Regions from separate parts of the Telluria sp. ZT3P39 genome, predicted to be linked through region 1. Evidence: predicted binding sites of a transcription regulator. Region 1 holds the regulator's gene; the other holds the start of a gene.
The links. Region 1 encodes sigma-54, which starts transcription at its own class of promoters, with help from an activator protein. Its sites were predicted from a motif close to TGGCANGNAANCTGCTTT; they were not measured.
Positions count from the first base shown of each region.

Region 2: AC56LR_RS21245 (pilin) is a predicted target of sigma-54. The motif match lies at 2,628-2,645, and genes of this name have one in related genera.

Region 1 is NZ_JCASIH010000015.1:1,362-8,950, reverse strand. It holds gene AC56LR_RS14750 (monovalent cation:proton antiporter family protein) at 1-697, opposite strand, end outside; gene AC56LR_RS14745 (KpsF/GutQ family sugar-phosphate isomerase) at 774-1,796, shown strand; gene AC56LR_RS14740 (KdsC family phosphatase) at 1,797-2,327, shown strand; gene lptC (LPS export ABC transporter periplasmic protein LptC) at 2,346-2,945, shown strand; gene lptA (lipopolysaccharide transport periplasmic protein LptA) at 2,974-3,528, shown strand; gene lptB (LPS export ABC transporter ATP-binding protein) at 3,525-4,298, shown strand; gene AC56LR_RS14720 (RNA polymerase factor sigma-54) at 4,301-5,779, shown strand; gene hpf (ribosome hibernation-promoting factor, HPF/YfiA family) at 5,838-6,191, shown strand; gene AC56LR_RS14710 (enoyl-CoA hydratase/isomerase family protein) at 6,312-7,394, shown strand; partial or broken gene AC56LR_RS14705 (Ig-like domain-containing protein) at 7,502-7,589, opposite strand, start outside.
Region 2 is NZ_JCASIH010000043.1:4,518-12,106, reverse strand. It holds gene AC56LR_RS21260 (DUF2889 domain-containing protein) at 1-231, shown strand, start outside; gene sucC (ADP-forming succinate--CoA ligase subunit beta) at 299-1,468, shown strand; gene sucD (succinate--CoA ligase subunit alpha) at 1,484-2,365, shown strand; gene AC56LR_RS21245 (pilin) at 2,708-3,202, shown strand; gene AC56LR_RS21240 (S9 family peptidase) at 3,307-5,343, opposite strand; gene AC56LR_RS21235 (flagellar brake protein) at 5,491-6,204, opposite strand; gene AC56LR_RS21230 (DUF4386 domain-containing protein) at 6,396-7,172, shown strand; gene AC56LR_RS21225 (response regulator) at 7,388-7,589, shown strand, end outside.

The DNA.
Region 1 (7,589 bases):
GCGTCACCAGGAGCAGGTTGAGCATGAACAGCTCCTGCGAGCGGCGCTTGGCGACGATGGTGAACCAGTTGCGCATCAGCTTCTGTCCGAAGATCAGGAGCAGGGCCAGCACGAAGGCCGCCTTGAGCGCCGCCCAGCCGAGGGTCGCGGCCAGTTCTTCGGGCGGGCGCGCCAGCGAGGGGATCATGATCAGGAGCGGCACCACCGCCAGATCCTGGAACAGCAGGATGCCGATGATGCGGCGCCCATGCTCGCTCTCGAGTTCCAGGCGTTCGGTCAGCATCTTGACGACGATGGCGGTGGACGACATGGCCAGCGCCCCGCCCAGCGCGAAGGCCGCCTGCCAGCTCACATGCATCTCGGGCACCCACCAGGAGATGAACAGGCCGAAGCCCATGGCGGCCGCGATTGTCAATACGACTTGAGCCAGACCCAGGCCGAACACGATGCGGCGCATCGATTTGAGCTGGGCCAGGGAGAACTCCAGCCCGATCGAAAACATCAGGAAGACGACGCCGAATTCGGCCAGCGCGTGGGTGGCGGGACTGTCGTCGGCCAGCGCCAGCGCGTGGGGGCCGATGAGGACGCCGACGGCCAGGTAGCCGAGCATCGGCGGCAGGTGAAGCATCCGGAAAGCGACCACGCCGAGTACGGCGCAGCCCAGCAGGAGCAGGGTCAGTTCAAGTCCGGAATGCATCTTCCCCGTGATTCGTTGTTGTAGTTTGTTACCACTGGCAAGTTTTTTGCTTGGCCAATTCGTTTATACTGCCACGATGAGTGTAACCGATGAAAAAACAATGCTGAAAAGTTTTGATGCCGACCAGGCCCGCCGCGTGCTGGAGCTGGGCCGCGAGACCCTGGCCATCGAGGCCGACGCCATTCGCGCGCTGCATGCGCGCCTGGGCGACGACGACAGTTTCGTGCGCGCCGTGCAGCTCTTGTTGGGCTGTACCGGGCGCGTAGTGGTGTCCGGCATGGGCAAATCCGGCCACATCGGCCGCAAGATTGCCGCCACCCTGGCATCGACCGGCACCCCGGCCATGTTCGTACACCCGGGCGAAGCCGCCCACGGCGACCTGGGCATGGTGACGGCGCAGGATGTCTTCATCGCCATCTCGAACTCGGGCGAATCGTCCGAGCTGCTCGAAATTTTGCCAGCTGTCAAAAGAATGGGCAGCAAGGTGATCTCGATGACCGGCAAGCCGCATTCGCGCCTGGCCAAGCTGTCCGAGATCCACCTCGATATTTCGGTGGCCAAGGAAGCCTGCACGCTCAATCTCGCCCCGACCACCAGCACCACCGTGACGCTCGCCATGGGCGACGCCCTGGCGGTGTCGCTGCTGGATATGCGGGGTTTTCGCGAAGAAGACTTCGCGATGTCGCACCCGGGCGGGGCCCTGGGCCGCCGCCTGCTGACGCACGTGCGCGACGTCATGCGCAGCGGCGACGCGATTCCCGCCGTGAGCCCCGACACGCCGCTGGCCAAGGCCCTGCTGGAAGTCTCGCAGAAGGGCATGGGCATGACCGCCGTGATCGACGACGAGCGCCGCCCGGTCGGCGTGTTCACCGACGGCGACTTGCGCCGCCTGATCGAGCGCCTGCACGATTTCTCGAACATCGCGATCCGCGACGTGATGCATGCCGGCCCGCGCACCGTGCACCCGGAACAGCTGGCGGTCGACGCCGTCGCCGTGATGGAAGAATTCCGCATCAACCAGATGCTGGTGGTGGACCTTGACGGCCGCCTGGTCGGCGCGCTCCACATCCACGACCTGACCCGCGCCAAGGTAATCTAAATGACTCCACTGGAACACATGCAGCGCGCCGCGCGCGTGAAAGTCATGATCTTCGACGTCGACGGCGTGCTCACCGACGGCAGCCTCACCTACGGCCCGGACGGCGAAGTCACCAAGACCTTCAATGTGCTCGACGGCCTGGGCATCCAGTTGCTGGGCAAGACCGGCGTGCAGACCGCGATCATCAGCGCGCGCCTGTCGCCGATCGTGGTCAAGCGGGCAAGCGATTTGGGCATTGCCCACGTCTACCAGGGCATCCACGACAAGCGCATCGGCTTTGCCAAGCTGTTAGACGCCACCGGCGTGACCGCCGAGGAATGCGGTTACATCGGCGACGACGTGATCGACCTGCCGCTGCTCACGAAAGTCGGCTTTGCCGTGGCCGTGCCCTCGGGCCACCCGGAAGTGCAGCACCGCGCGCATTACGTCACGAAGAACGCGGGCGGGCGCGGCGCCGTGCGCGAAGTCTGCGACCTGGTCATGCGCGCCCAGGGCAGCTACGAACAGGCGCTCGCGCCTTACTTCGCCTAAGCGCTCGCACGAACAGATATGGTCACGTACAAGCGCACCGCCCACCGCTGGAGACTGCTCAGCGTCATGATCATCGGCGTCTTCCTCGCCTTCGGCAGCTTCTGGCTGGTGCAGGTGATGGACAGCGACGATGGCGATACGCGCCTGGGCGGGCCGATGGACGAGCCGGATTACATCGTCGAAAATTTCTCCTTCGTGCGCATGACCGAAGAGGGCAAGCCGAGCTATGTCGTGTCGGGCAAGCGCCTGGCGCACCAGCCGCAGGGCGACGTCTCCGAGGTCGAGCAGCCGGTGGTGCAGGGCATGACCCCGGGGCGCCCGCGCACCACCGTGGTGGCCAACCGCGGCCGCATCTACCACGAAGAACACCGCGTCGACCTGCTCGGCAAGGTCGACATCCAGCGCCCCGCCACGCCCACCAGCGAAGCGCTGCGCGTACGCACCGAGGCACTCACCGTGCTGCCCGACGAAGAGATCATGAAGACCGACCAGCCGATCGTGATGCAGCTCGGCGCCTCCACCATCCGTGGCACCGGCATGGTCGCGAACAACGCGACCCAGAAGCTGCACCTGGCCAGCCGCGGCCAGATCGTCTATCCGCCACGCGCGCAACGCTAGCGCGCACGTCATCACAGGACAAGCACCCATGAAAAAAATCATCCTTGCCGCCCTTCTTGGCCTGGCCTCCCTCGGCGCCTTTGCCGAGCGCGCCGATTCGCTCAAGCAGGCCGTGATCAACTTCGACACCCTGGACGTCGACGAGGTCACGCAAACCCGCATCCTGACCGGCAACGTCGTGCTCACGCGCGGCACCCTGGTACTGAAATCCGACCGCGCCCAGGTGAAAGAAACTCCGGAAGGCTACATGAGCGTGACGCTTACCGCGGCGCCGGGCAAGCTGGCCACCTTCCGCCAGAAGCGCGACGGCGGCCCGGACCTGTGGGTCGAAGGCCAGGCCCAGCGCATCGAATACGACGAGCGCGCCGAGCTGGTGAAACTGTTCACGGCCGCCGAAGTGCGCGAGCTGGAAAGCGGGCGCATGACCAACGAAATCAAGGGTCCGTTCATCTCCTACGACAACCGCAAGGAAGTCGCCCAGGTGCGCAACGACGCCAGCGGCCAGAGCAAGGTTGGCGGCGGGCGCGGCACCCTGATCATCGCCCCGCGCCGTCCTGCAGCCGCAGAAGGCGGCAAGCAATGACGCTAGCCTCGACAAGCGTGCGCGAAGGCTGCAGCACCCTGATCGTCAAGGGATTGCAAAAGAGCTATGGCAAGCGGCTGGTGGTGCGCGACGTCTCGCTGCAGGTCGATTGCGGCGAAGTGGTCGGCCTGCTGGGCCCGAACGGCGCCGGCAAGACCACCTCGTTCTACATGATCGTCGGCCTGGTGCCGTCGGACGCCGGCTCGATCGACATCAATGGCACCGACATCTCGAGCCTGCCGATCCACCGGCGCGCGGTGCTGGGCCTGTCCTACCTGCCGCAGGAAGCCTCGGTGTTCCGCAAGCTCACGGTGGAAGAGAACATCCGCGCCGTGCTGGAACTGCAGCGCACCGATGAGGGCAAGGCCTTGTCGAAGGACGAGATCAACGAGCGCCTGGACACCCTGCTGGCCGAGCTGCAGATCGAGAAGCTGCGCGAGAGCCCGGCGCTGTCGCTGTCCGGCGGCGAGCGCCGCCGTGTGGAGATCGCGCGCGCGCTGGCGACCAACCCGCGCTTCGTGCTGTTAGATGAGCCGTTTGCCGGCGTGGACCCGATCGCCGTGATCGAGATCCAGCGCATCGTGCGCTTCCTGAAAGAGCGCAACATCGGCGTGCTGATCACGGACCACAACGTGCGCGAGACGCTCGGCATCTGCGACCGCGCCTACATCATCAACCAGGGGGCGGTGCTGGCCTCGGGCCGTCCGGACGACATCATCGCCGACGAGTCGGTGCGCCGCGTCTACCTCGGCGAACACTTCCGCATGTGACCATGAAACAGTCCCTGCAACTCCGCACTTCGCAGCACCTGGCGCTCACGCCGCAGCTGCAGCAGTCGATCCGCCTGCTGCAGTTGTCCACGCTCGAACTGCACCAGGAGCTCGAGCAGATACTGACCGATAACCCGCTGCTCGAACGCCTCGACGATCCGCTCGACCACTCGGTGCGCCTGCTGGCCGACGGCGCCATCAACAGCGCCCCCGCCAGCGGCGAAGCCCCGGCCGCGCAGCCGGCACAGGAAGGCGGCGAAGGCGAGGGCGCCAAGCCAGAGGCCGACGGCTTCGAAGACGGTGACCGCGACCGCGGCGAGCCTGACGGCGACTGGGGCGGCGAGGGCGGGGGCGCGCGCAGCGGCGACGACGAAGACGGCCGTCCGCAGCTGGAAGCCTGCAGCGTGTCGCTGCGCGAGCACCTGGCCGAACAGGTGCGCACCACCGGCTGCAGCGTGCGCGACCGCGCGCTGGCCGAACTGGTGATCGATGCGCTCGACGACAACGGCTATTTAGAGGAGCCGCTGGACGACATCCACGCGCGCCTGCCCGCCGAACTCGAGATCGAGATGGACGAGCTGCGCTGCGCGCTGGCGCTGGTGCAGAGCCTGGACCCGCTCGGCTGCGGCGCCCGCAGCGCGGCCGAATGCCTGGCCCTGCAGATCCGCCGCATGCCGGGCGTGCCGATGGTGACGCGGCGCCTGGCGCTGAAGATCGTCGAAGGCTACCTGAGCTGGTTCGCACAGCGCGAATACACCAAGCTCAAGAAGGCGCTGGACTGCGACGACGAAGACCTGCGCGAAGTGCAGGCCGTGGTCCGCCAGTGCAATCCGCATCCGGGCGCGGCCTTTGCGTCTGCCACCTCCGACTACGTGGTGCCGGACGTGATCGTGCGCCGCGCCAAGAGCGGCTGGTCGGTGATGCTGAATCCGGACGTGATGCCGAAATTGCGCGTCAACTCACTCTACGCCAACCTGCTCAAGCAGGGAAAAAGCGAAAGCCAGATGGGCGCGCAGCTGCAGGAAGCCAAGTGGCTGATCAAGAATATGCGCCAGCGTTTCGATACAATTTTGCGTGTGGCGGAGGCGATTGTAGAGCGCCAGCGCAACTTTTTCAGCCATGGCGCGGTTGCCATGCGTCCGCTTGTGCTGCGCGAGATTGCTGATACACTAGGCCTACACGAGAGCACGATTTCTCGCGTTACAACGCAGAAATACATGCTGACCCCCCACGGCATGTTTGAACTGAAATACTTCTTCGGAAGCCACGTCGCCACCGAAGCGGGGGGAGAAGCATCTTCCACGGCGATCCGCGCGCTTATTGCGCAATTGACAGGAGCAGAAGACCCTAAGAACCCTCTATCCGACAGCAAGATCGCGGAAATGCTCGGGGAACAAGGTATGGTCATTGCGCGCCGGACGGTAGCCAAATACCGTGAGGCGCTCAAGATTCCTCCCGTCAGCCTCCGCAAGTCTCTGTAACTGCACTGCCCACACCTACCTTGTGGCGCGGGCAGCGCGACATTTCAAAGGAGTGTGTATGAACCTCACTATCAGTGGTCATCATCTTGAAGTGACTCCCGCAATTCGTGAATACGTTCAGAATAAGCTCGAGCGCATTACCCGCCATTTCGATCACGTGATCGACACCCACGTGTTCCTCGCCATCGATAATCTCACCGAAAAAGAAAAACGGCAGAAAGCCGAGATCAACCTGCAAGTATCAGGAAAAATTTTGCATGTGGCCAGTGCCGCGCAAGACCTGTACGCGGCGATCGACACGCTGATGGACAGGCTGGACCGCCAGGTCATCAAGCATAAATCCATGCTGCAAAATCATAATCACGTGGCGCACAAGCGCCTGCCGGATCTCGGCGAAGCAGCCGCAGCGTAAATACGCGCAGCAGCAATGACAGCGAGGGCGTCTGAGGGGACGCCCTTTTTGCATCCAACAGGCTTCGCGTGCACGCGACTGTTCGGTAAAATGGATGTTTTTTCGATCACAGCACATCCCATGACCGACACCGTCCTGACCCGCGTCGCCAACCGCACCGGCGTCATTACGCTCGACCGGCCGAAGGCCCTGAACTCCCTGTCGCTCGACATGGTGCGCGCGCTCACCGCGATCCTGCGCGACTGGCAGCATGACACCGGCATCGACGCGGTCGTCATCACCAGCTCGAGCGAGAAAGCCTTGTGCGCGGGCGGCGACATCCGCTTCTTCCACGAGATGGGGCATGTGGGGCCGACTGGCGGCAGCGCGCTGCTGGAAGACTTCTTCACCGAAGAATACGCACTGAACCACCTGATCCATTTCTACCCGAAGCCGTATATCGCGCTGATGGATGGCGTGGTGATGGGCGGCGGCATGGGCATCGCCCAGGGCGGCCCCGATTGCGGCCTGCGCATCGTCACCGAACGCAGCAAGGTCGCCATGCCCGAGGTGAATATCGGCCTGTTCCCCGATGTCGGCGGCAGCCATTTCCTGTCGCACGCGCCGGGCCAGCTGGGCCAGTACCTGGGCCTCACCGGTTTGACGATCGGCGCGGCCGACGCGATCTACGTGGGCCTGGCCGACCTGTTCGTGCCGGGCGAGAAGATGGGCGAGTTGATGGCGCTGGTGGATACTACTGCGGGCGCGGATCTGCCGGCAGCGATCCGCGCGTTTGCCGCGCAGTGTGCGGGTGCTGCCGGCGCGAGCGAACTGCAGGCGCAGCGCGCGGTCATCGATGCGCATTTCGGCGCTTCCTCGGTGGCCGCCATCATGGCATCGCTCGCGCGCGACGAGAACCCGTTCGCGCAAAAAGCCTTGAAAGCCATGCGCCAGCGCTCGCCCCTGATGATGTGCGTCACCCGCGAACTCCTGCAGCGCGGCGCCGCGCTCGACGTGGCCGATTGCCTGCGCATGGAGCGCTCGCTGGTGCGCCACAATTTCGAACACGGCGAGGTGCTCGAAGGCGTGCGGGCGCTGGTGATCGACAAGGACAATGCGCCCAAGTGGACTCCGGCGACGCTGGAAGAAGTCACGCCGGAGATGGTGGCGAAATTCTTCGAGCCGGTCTGGCCTGATTACGCGCATCCGCTGCGGCACCTGTAGCAAGAAACACGGTTGATCCGGCTCGTACTTCGATGCCGGCGCGTCTATTCGATGTGGCCTGGTTCGAGCAAGGGCCTGCACTGCCAAAGCGCAGGCCCTAGTGCGCCCTATAGGGGCATGCCAAACGCAATGGCACCCGTCAGTGCCGAGACGCTCGGCACGCCGACCAGGACGATCGACGTACCAGGCAGGCTG
Region 2 (7,589 bases), on a different contig from region 1:
GGCGTGCTCGGTTGCACCCACCTGACCGAATTGGCCCAGGTGCTGCCTACCGCAGCGCTGCAAGCCTTTGCCGACGACGTGTTCGACACCCGCGGCGGCGCCGACGCGAATGGCAGTACGCACTCGGCCGAACGGCCCTTCGAGCTCGACCGTTGCCATGCGCTGCGCAGCGACGGACCCGCCGTGGCCACTTACTATCCCCGCTGGTCGATCAAAGCCGTGGCGGGTTAGCATTCGAAGTTTGTCATTTGTAGTTCAACCGTATTTCTAAATCAGTAATAGACGAAGGGAAGCCAGCATGAAAATCCATGAGTATCAAGGCAAAGAGATCCTCCGAAAGTTCGGAGTGACCGTTCCGCGCGGCATTCCGTGCATGTCGGTCGAAGAGGCGGTCAAGGCCGCTGAAGAACTGGGCGGTCCGGTCTGGGTCGTCAAGGCGCAGATCCATGCTGGCGGTCGCGGCAAGGGCGGCGGCGTCAAGGTCGCCAAGTCGCTGGAGCAGGTCAAGGAATACGCAGAACAGATCATGGGCATGCAGCTCATCACGCACCAGACTGGCCCTGAAGGCCAGAAAGTGCGTCGCCTGCTGGTCGAAGAAGGCGCCGACATCAAGAAGGAACTGTACGTCTCGATGGTCACCGACCGCATCTCGCAGCGCGTCGTGCTGATGGCCTCGTCGGAAGGCGGCATGGACATCGAAGAAGTCGCGCACAGCAACCCGGAAAAGATCCACTCGATCGCGATCGACCCATCGGTCGGACTGACCGACGCCGAAGCCGACGAGATCTCGACCAAGATCGGCGTGCCTGCCGAATCGCTGGCCGACGCCCGCGTGCAACTGAAGGGCCTGTACAAGGCGTACTGGGAAACCGATGCGTCGCTGGCCGAAATCAACCCGCTGATCCTGACCGGTTCGGGCAAGGTCATCGCCCTCGACGCGAAGTTCAACTTCGACTCGAACGCGCTGTACCGCCAGCCGGAAATCGTCGCCTACCGCGACCTGGACGAAGAAGATCCAGCCGAAGTCGAAGCATCGAAGTTCGACCTCGCCTACATCTCGCTCGACGGCAACATCGGCTGCCTGGTGAACGGCGCCGGCCTGGCCATGGCCACCATGGACACCATCAAGCTGTTCGGCGGCGAGCCGGCCAACTTCCTGGACGTGGGCGGCGGTGCGACGGCTGAGAAAGTCACCGAAGCATTCAAGATCATGCTGAAGAACCCTGGCCTGAAAGCCATCCTGGTCAACATCTTCGGCGGCATCATGCGCTGCGACGTGATCGCCGAAGGCGTGATCACCGCCTCGAAGGCCGTGTCGCTGCAGGTGCCGCTGGTTGTCCGCATGAAGGGCACCAACGAAGACCTGGGCAAGAAGATGCTGGCCGACTCCGGCCTGCCGATCATCGCTGCCGATACGATGGAAGATGCGGCCAAGGCCGTCGTCGCCGCTGCAGCTGGTAAAGCCTAATTAAGGAATAAACAAATGTCGATCCTGATCAACAAAGATACTAAAGTCATCACCCAGGGTATCACCGGCAAGACCGGCCAGTTCCATACCCGCATGTGCCGCGACTACGCGAACGGCAAAGCTGCCTTCGTCGCAGGCGTGAACCCGAAGAAAGCCGGCGAAGATTTCGAAGGCATCCCGATCTACGCCAACGTGTCGGAAGCCAAAGCCGCTACCGGCGCCACCGTGTCGGTCATCTACGTGCCGCCGGCAGGTGCAGCCGCTGCCATCTGGGAAGCCGTCGAAGCCGACCTGGACCTGGCAATCTGCATCACCGAAGGCATTCCAGTCCGCGACATGATGGCCCTGAAGGACCGCATGGCCAAAGCCGGCTCGAAGACCCTGCTGCTGGGCCCGAACTGCCCAGGCCTGATCACCCCGGACGAAATCAAGATCGGCATCATGCCGGGCCACATCCACAAGAAGGGCCGTATCGGCGTCGTGTCGCGTTCGGGCACCCTGACCTATGAAGCAGTCGGCCAGCTGACCGCACTGGGCCTGGGCCAGTCGTCGGCAGTCGGAATCGGCGGCGACCCGATCAACGGCCTGAAGCACATCGACGTGATGCGCATGTTCAACGACGATCCTGATACCGACGCGGTCATCATGATCGGCGAAATCGGCGGTCCGGACGAAGGCAATGCTGCCTACTGGATCAAGGACAACATGAAGAAGCCGGTCGTCTGCTTCATCGCTGGTGTCACCGCCCCTCCGGGCAAGCGCATGGGCCACGCCGGCGCGCTGATCTCGGGCGGCGCCGATACCGCGCAAGCCAAGCTGGACATCATGGAAGAGTGCGGCATCAAAGCCACCAAGAACCCGTCGGAAATGGCACGCCTGCTGAAGGCCATGCTGTAATACTGACGACCTTACGGTTGCCGAAAGCGGGGAGCGTAGAGCTCCCCGCTTTTTTTTCGCCGGCGATTTCCCGCCGCCGGTATGCGTGCCGGGAGCTGGCGTGACGAATTTGGTCTATGCATGACAAATTGCGTTACGTAAACTGTTCGAGTGACAAAAATTGCTGGCATCACATGACAAATTTTGTCACCGATCAAGCCAAAACTTGCGTTTTCAGGCCGTTTTGTTATCTCTGCACTAATAAAATCGACATTTTTGGGGCTGGCACACCGCTTGCATATATGAAAGCGTGGCACTAAGCAGTAACCCAAATTCACCCGACACACCACCTGGAGATACAAAATGAACTTCAAGCAAATTCAAGCTAAAAAAGCCCAAGGCGGCTTCACCCTGATCGAGCTGATGATCGTCGTCGCCATCATCGGTATCCTGGCTGCCGTGGCCATCCCTGCATACCAGGATTACATCGCCAAGTCGAAGGCAACCGCTGCCTACGCCGACATCTCGGCAGGCAAGACCGGCTACGAAATGGCTGTTGTTGAAAGCAGCGCTGACTCGGCTGAAACCTTCCTGGCAAAAGCTGGCCTGTCGGCAACCACCGGTAACTGCACCACTATCGCCGCAGCCGTGCCGACCGCCGAAGGTGGCGCTGCCCTGACCTGCACCATCGCCAACCCGGGCCGCCTGGCTGCCGATCCAGAAACCGCTCCGACCATCGCCCTGAACCGCAACGCTACCGGTGTCTACACCTGCGTCACCACCGGCTTCGCCGAAACCGACGGCTACAAGCCTGCAGGTTGCGACCTGGAAGCTGCTGACCCTGCTCCTGCTCCGTAATCACGTAATTGCATGAACGGCCGCGCAAGCGGTCAATAAAAAGAGACCGCCCCGGCGGTCTCTTTTTCGTTAACCCACCCGCTGTCCAGAAGCGGGCGCAGTGCTTACTGCTTCAGGTGCTTGTCCAGCCAGTTGATCACCGTGTGATGCCACTGCAGCGAGTTCGCCGGCTTGAGCACCCAGTGGTTCTCGTCCGGGAACACCAGCAGCTGGCTGTCGATGCCCTTGCGCTGCAGCGCGGTAAACGTCGACAGGGCCTGCGCCGTCGGGATCCGGAAATCGAGGTCGCCCTGGATCACCAGTATCGGCGTCTTCCACTTGTTCACGTGGTGAACAGGGTTGAAGCGCTCGTGGTTGTTCGGCACCGCGAAATAGGCGCCGCCGTTTTCCCAGTCGGTGAACCACTGTTCTTCGGTCGAATAGGCCATGCCGCGGCTGTCGAACACGCCGTCGTGATTCACCAGGCAGCGGAAGCCGTCGTTCCAGTTACCCGCGATCCAGTTCATCATGTAGCCGCCGTAGGACGCGCCCAGTGCGCAGCTGCGTCCGCGATCCAGCCACGGGAACTGCTTTACCGCCGCGTCCATTCCCTTGCGCAGGTCTTCCAGGGGTTTGCCGCCCCAGTCGCCGCTGATCGAATCGGTGAACTTCTGGCCGTAGCCGGTCGAGCCATGGAAGTCGATGAACACGGTGGCATAGCCCGCGCCCGCATACACCTGCGGATTCCAGCGATAGCTCCAGCCATTGCCGAAGCTGCCCTGCGGACCGCCGTGGACCAGGAAGGCGACCGGGTACTTCTTGCCGGCTTCCGCATTCCACGGTTTCATCACATGCCCGTAGACGGTGTCGCCGTTGGCGCCCTTGAAGCTGAACTGCTCGTACTGGCCCCAGCGCACATCCTTGAGGCGCTCGGCGTTGAGGTCGGTGAGCTGGGAAGGTAGGCCGCCCAGCTTCATCGAGAACAGCTGCGCGCCAGACGCCAGGTTGGCCTGGGTATAGGCGACGGTATCGCCGCGCACATCGAAGGCGCCGACCGCGCCCTTGTCGCTCAAGGCGGTGACCTTGCCGCCGGCGAGGTCGATCGAATACAGGCGATGCTGGCCGAGGTCTTCGGCGTCGACGATCAGGGCCTTGCCGTCGGCACGCCATTGCATGCTGCCCACCGAGCGGTCCCAGTCGGCCGCGAGTTTGCGCTTTTGTCCGGTCGCCACGTCCATCAGCATGATCTGGAAGCGGTCGGCCTCGAAACCCGGGCGCGCCATCGCCAGGTAGGCGAGAGTGCGGCCGTCGGGCGAATACACGCCCTTGGCGTCCCATGCCGGGTTGTCTGCCGTCAGGTTGCGCGGGACGCCGCCGGCGGCAGGCACGGTGTACAGGTCGAAATTGGTCGACCAGGCTTCGGTCTTGCCGGCCAAGCGCACCGAGAACACGATGGTCTTGCCGTCCGGGCTGAAGCGGAATTCCTCGCGGTCGCCGAACGGTTTCGAAGGCACGTCGCCGTCGAGCGTTCCGGACAGGCTGACCGGCGTGTCAAGCAGCTTGCCCTTGGCGTCCAGCGGCGCCGAGAACAGCACGGCGTTGCGGTGGTCGGCCCAGGTATCCCAGTGGCGCACGAACAGGCGGTTGTACAGCTTGCCGCTGGCCTTGTCCTTTTCCTTCGCTTCGGCGCGCGCCTTGGTGCAGGCCAGGTCCGCGCAGTCGCGGAACACCGACATGCTCATCGCGATGCGATCACCCGTTGGCGAGACGCGGAAACTGTCGACGTCGAGCGGAAGGTCGGTGACCTTGACCGGCTCGCCGCCGGAGACAGGCTGGCGCCAGACCTGCGAGGAGCCCGAGCGGCTCGACAGGAAGTAGACCGCATCGCCGGAGGCCGACCATTCCGGATCGGTGCTGTTCGATGCGTGGCTGGTCAGGCGTTGCGGCACCGGCTTGGCGGCGCGCAGGTCGACCATCCAGAGCTGCGTGTTGCCGCGGTTCTTGCTCATGTCCGTGCTGCGCACGGTGTAAACGACGCGGGTCGCGTCAGGCGACACGGCCGGGCTGCCCACCCGTTCCATGTTCACCAGGTCTTCCACGGTAAAGCCGCGCGGCGCGGCCATCGCGGTGGTGGCGGCCAGGGTGGCGGCCGCGATCGGCATCAGTTGCAGCACTTTCGGCAGCAAACTCGGCAAACGAAATTTCATGCTCCATCCTCGTTGTCATGTCAGCACGCGGCAGGGCGCCGCGCATAGGCGAGCAATTTACCATGTGACATGCTTGAAGACGGCGCCAGCCTGGGCGGATACCTAGACGATCTTCAGCCGGTCCGCGAGCAAGGCTTCATAGGTCATGTTCTGCAGCAGCGTGTAATGCACGGGGTCGAGGTCGACGAACTGCACGCCATAGCTGAATACGTCCAGCTTGTCGGGCCCCGCCTTGGCCACCGTGGTGTTCCGGATGGCGGCCAGCGTCTCGACCTGCACTTCCTGGTTGCTCGGCGGCGTCGTCAGCGTGAAGGTGAGTCCCACGACTTCGTTATCGGGAGGCAGCGGATGCTGGGAATCGATGCGCGCCCCGCTCACCGACACGTTGGTAAGGGAGCAGTCGATCGGCCGCGCGCCGCTGCCCATCGGGGTGACGCGCGCCGGAATCGCGGCCTTGACGCGCATGGCGCCGCGCAGGCTGGTGCCCTGGATCGATGTCGGGAAGGACAGGTGCAGATAGGACAGCGGACGCGGGAACACGCGCTCGACCGAGCACGCAAAAGAACAGACGTTCACGCCCGAGAATACCCTGACCGTGAGCGGGTCGCCCTCCGTGATCGAAATCGGCACGCCGTGTTCAAGCGGGATCTTGACGATGATGTACTCGTCCTTGACGTATCCGATCAGGGTCGAAAAATACTGGACCGGCTTGAACTGTCGGTGCGTCATCACCTGCAGGCGGACGCCGACCTGCAGGTTCATCGTCTCGAATTCGAATTCCTGCTGCTTGTGCTCCTGGACTGGGGCGCTATTCATTGCTTAGAAGATTGTTTCTGCAAGGAAATTGCAAAATATAATGATCATAGCAGCTAGTAAATGTCCGATGAGGGTAAAAGAGGGTATCGCGAAGGCTGGGACCGGCGCCAAGGCCGTCTCACGGAAATGTTGACGTCATGAAATCACTGTCGTAACCTCAACTCGATCGCCACTCACGACAGGAAAGCGCTATGGCCGAACGTCTTCGCCCCGACAACGGCATTCGTTCGGTGCAACGTGTCGCCCGCATCGGGGGACTGCTCTACCTGCTCATCATCGTCATCGGCGTGCTTGGCGAGGCGGTCATCCGTAACAGCCTCGTCGTCGCCGGCGATCCTGCCGCCACCGCCCTGCGCATCCTCGAGTCCGAATTCCTGTGGCGGGTGGGCATCGCCGGCCAGCTCTTGCTGCTGGTCTGCGCGGTCGCCTTGACGGCGATCTGGTACTTCCTGCTGCGGCCGGTGAACCGGCATCTGGCGGTAGCGGTGGTCTGTTTCGGACTGGTGTCGCTTGCGGTCGAAAGCCTGTGCGCACTGCAGCTGCAGGCGGCGCTCGATCCGCTCACCAGCACTGCCTTGGCGAAGGTCGCCAGCGCGGAACAGCGTTATGGCCTGAGCTATCTGGCCATCGTCGCACATGCCAGGACCTTCGGGGTCGCGCTGATTTTCTTTGGTGTGCAATGCCTGCTGGTGGGACACCTGATCCGCAAGTCCGGCTATCTTCCCGCAATGCTCGGCGTGGGGATGCAGGTCGTGGGCGCCTGCTATCTCGTCAACAGCTTCGCCATGTTCCTCGCGCCGGCAGTGCAGGGTGTCCTGTTCCCCGCGATCCTGCTGCCGGCCTTTCTTGGGGAGACTGCGATGTGCCTGTGGCTGCTGGTGAAAGGCGTGGACGTGGCGAGTTGGCATGGAAAGCAGCCCGTCCCGACGAGGTCGACACAACCGACACCTGGACATCGCAGCAAGTAGGCGCAAGCGTATCAATTCGAGGCAGATGTGAAGACCGCGAGTTCGACCCCAAGGCCTGGAGGCCCGCAGCATCACCGTCGGAACTTGATGCGATCTTCCGAAATGAAGAGTGACCAAAGTTGCGCAATATGCAATATTGTATTGACGCGAAAGTACGACAGCAAAAGACTGTCGCTTCGTCCAAAGCACTTCTACTTTGGAAGGACCAGAATGCCATGTATCCAAAAAACAAGGGTTTGCAGTTGATGCTCGTGGATCCTGATGATGACTTGCGCTTTTTACTCACGACTTTGCTGGAATTGACTGGTTGTCGGGTCGAAACGGCAAAAAATTGCACTGAAGCCTTTGCACGGATCGAAGAAATCCAACCGAGCGTGATCTTTACCGAGCTTCGCCTGGAAGACGTGACAGGTCTGG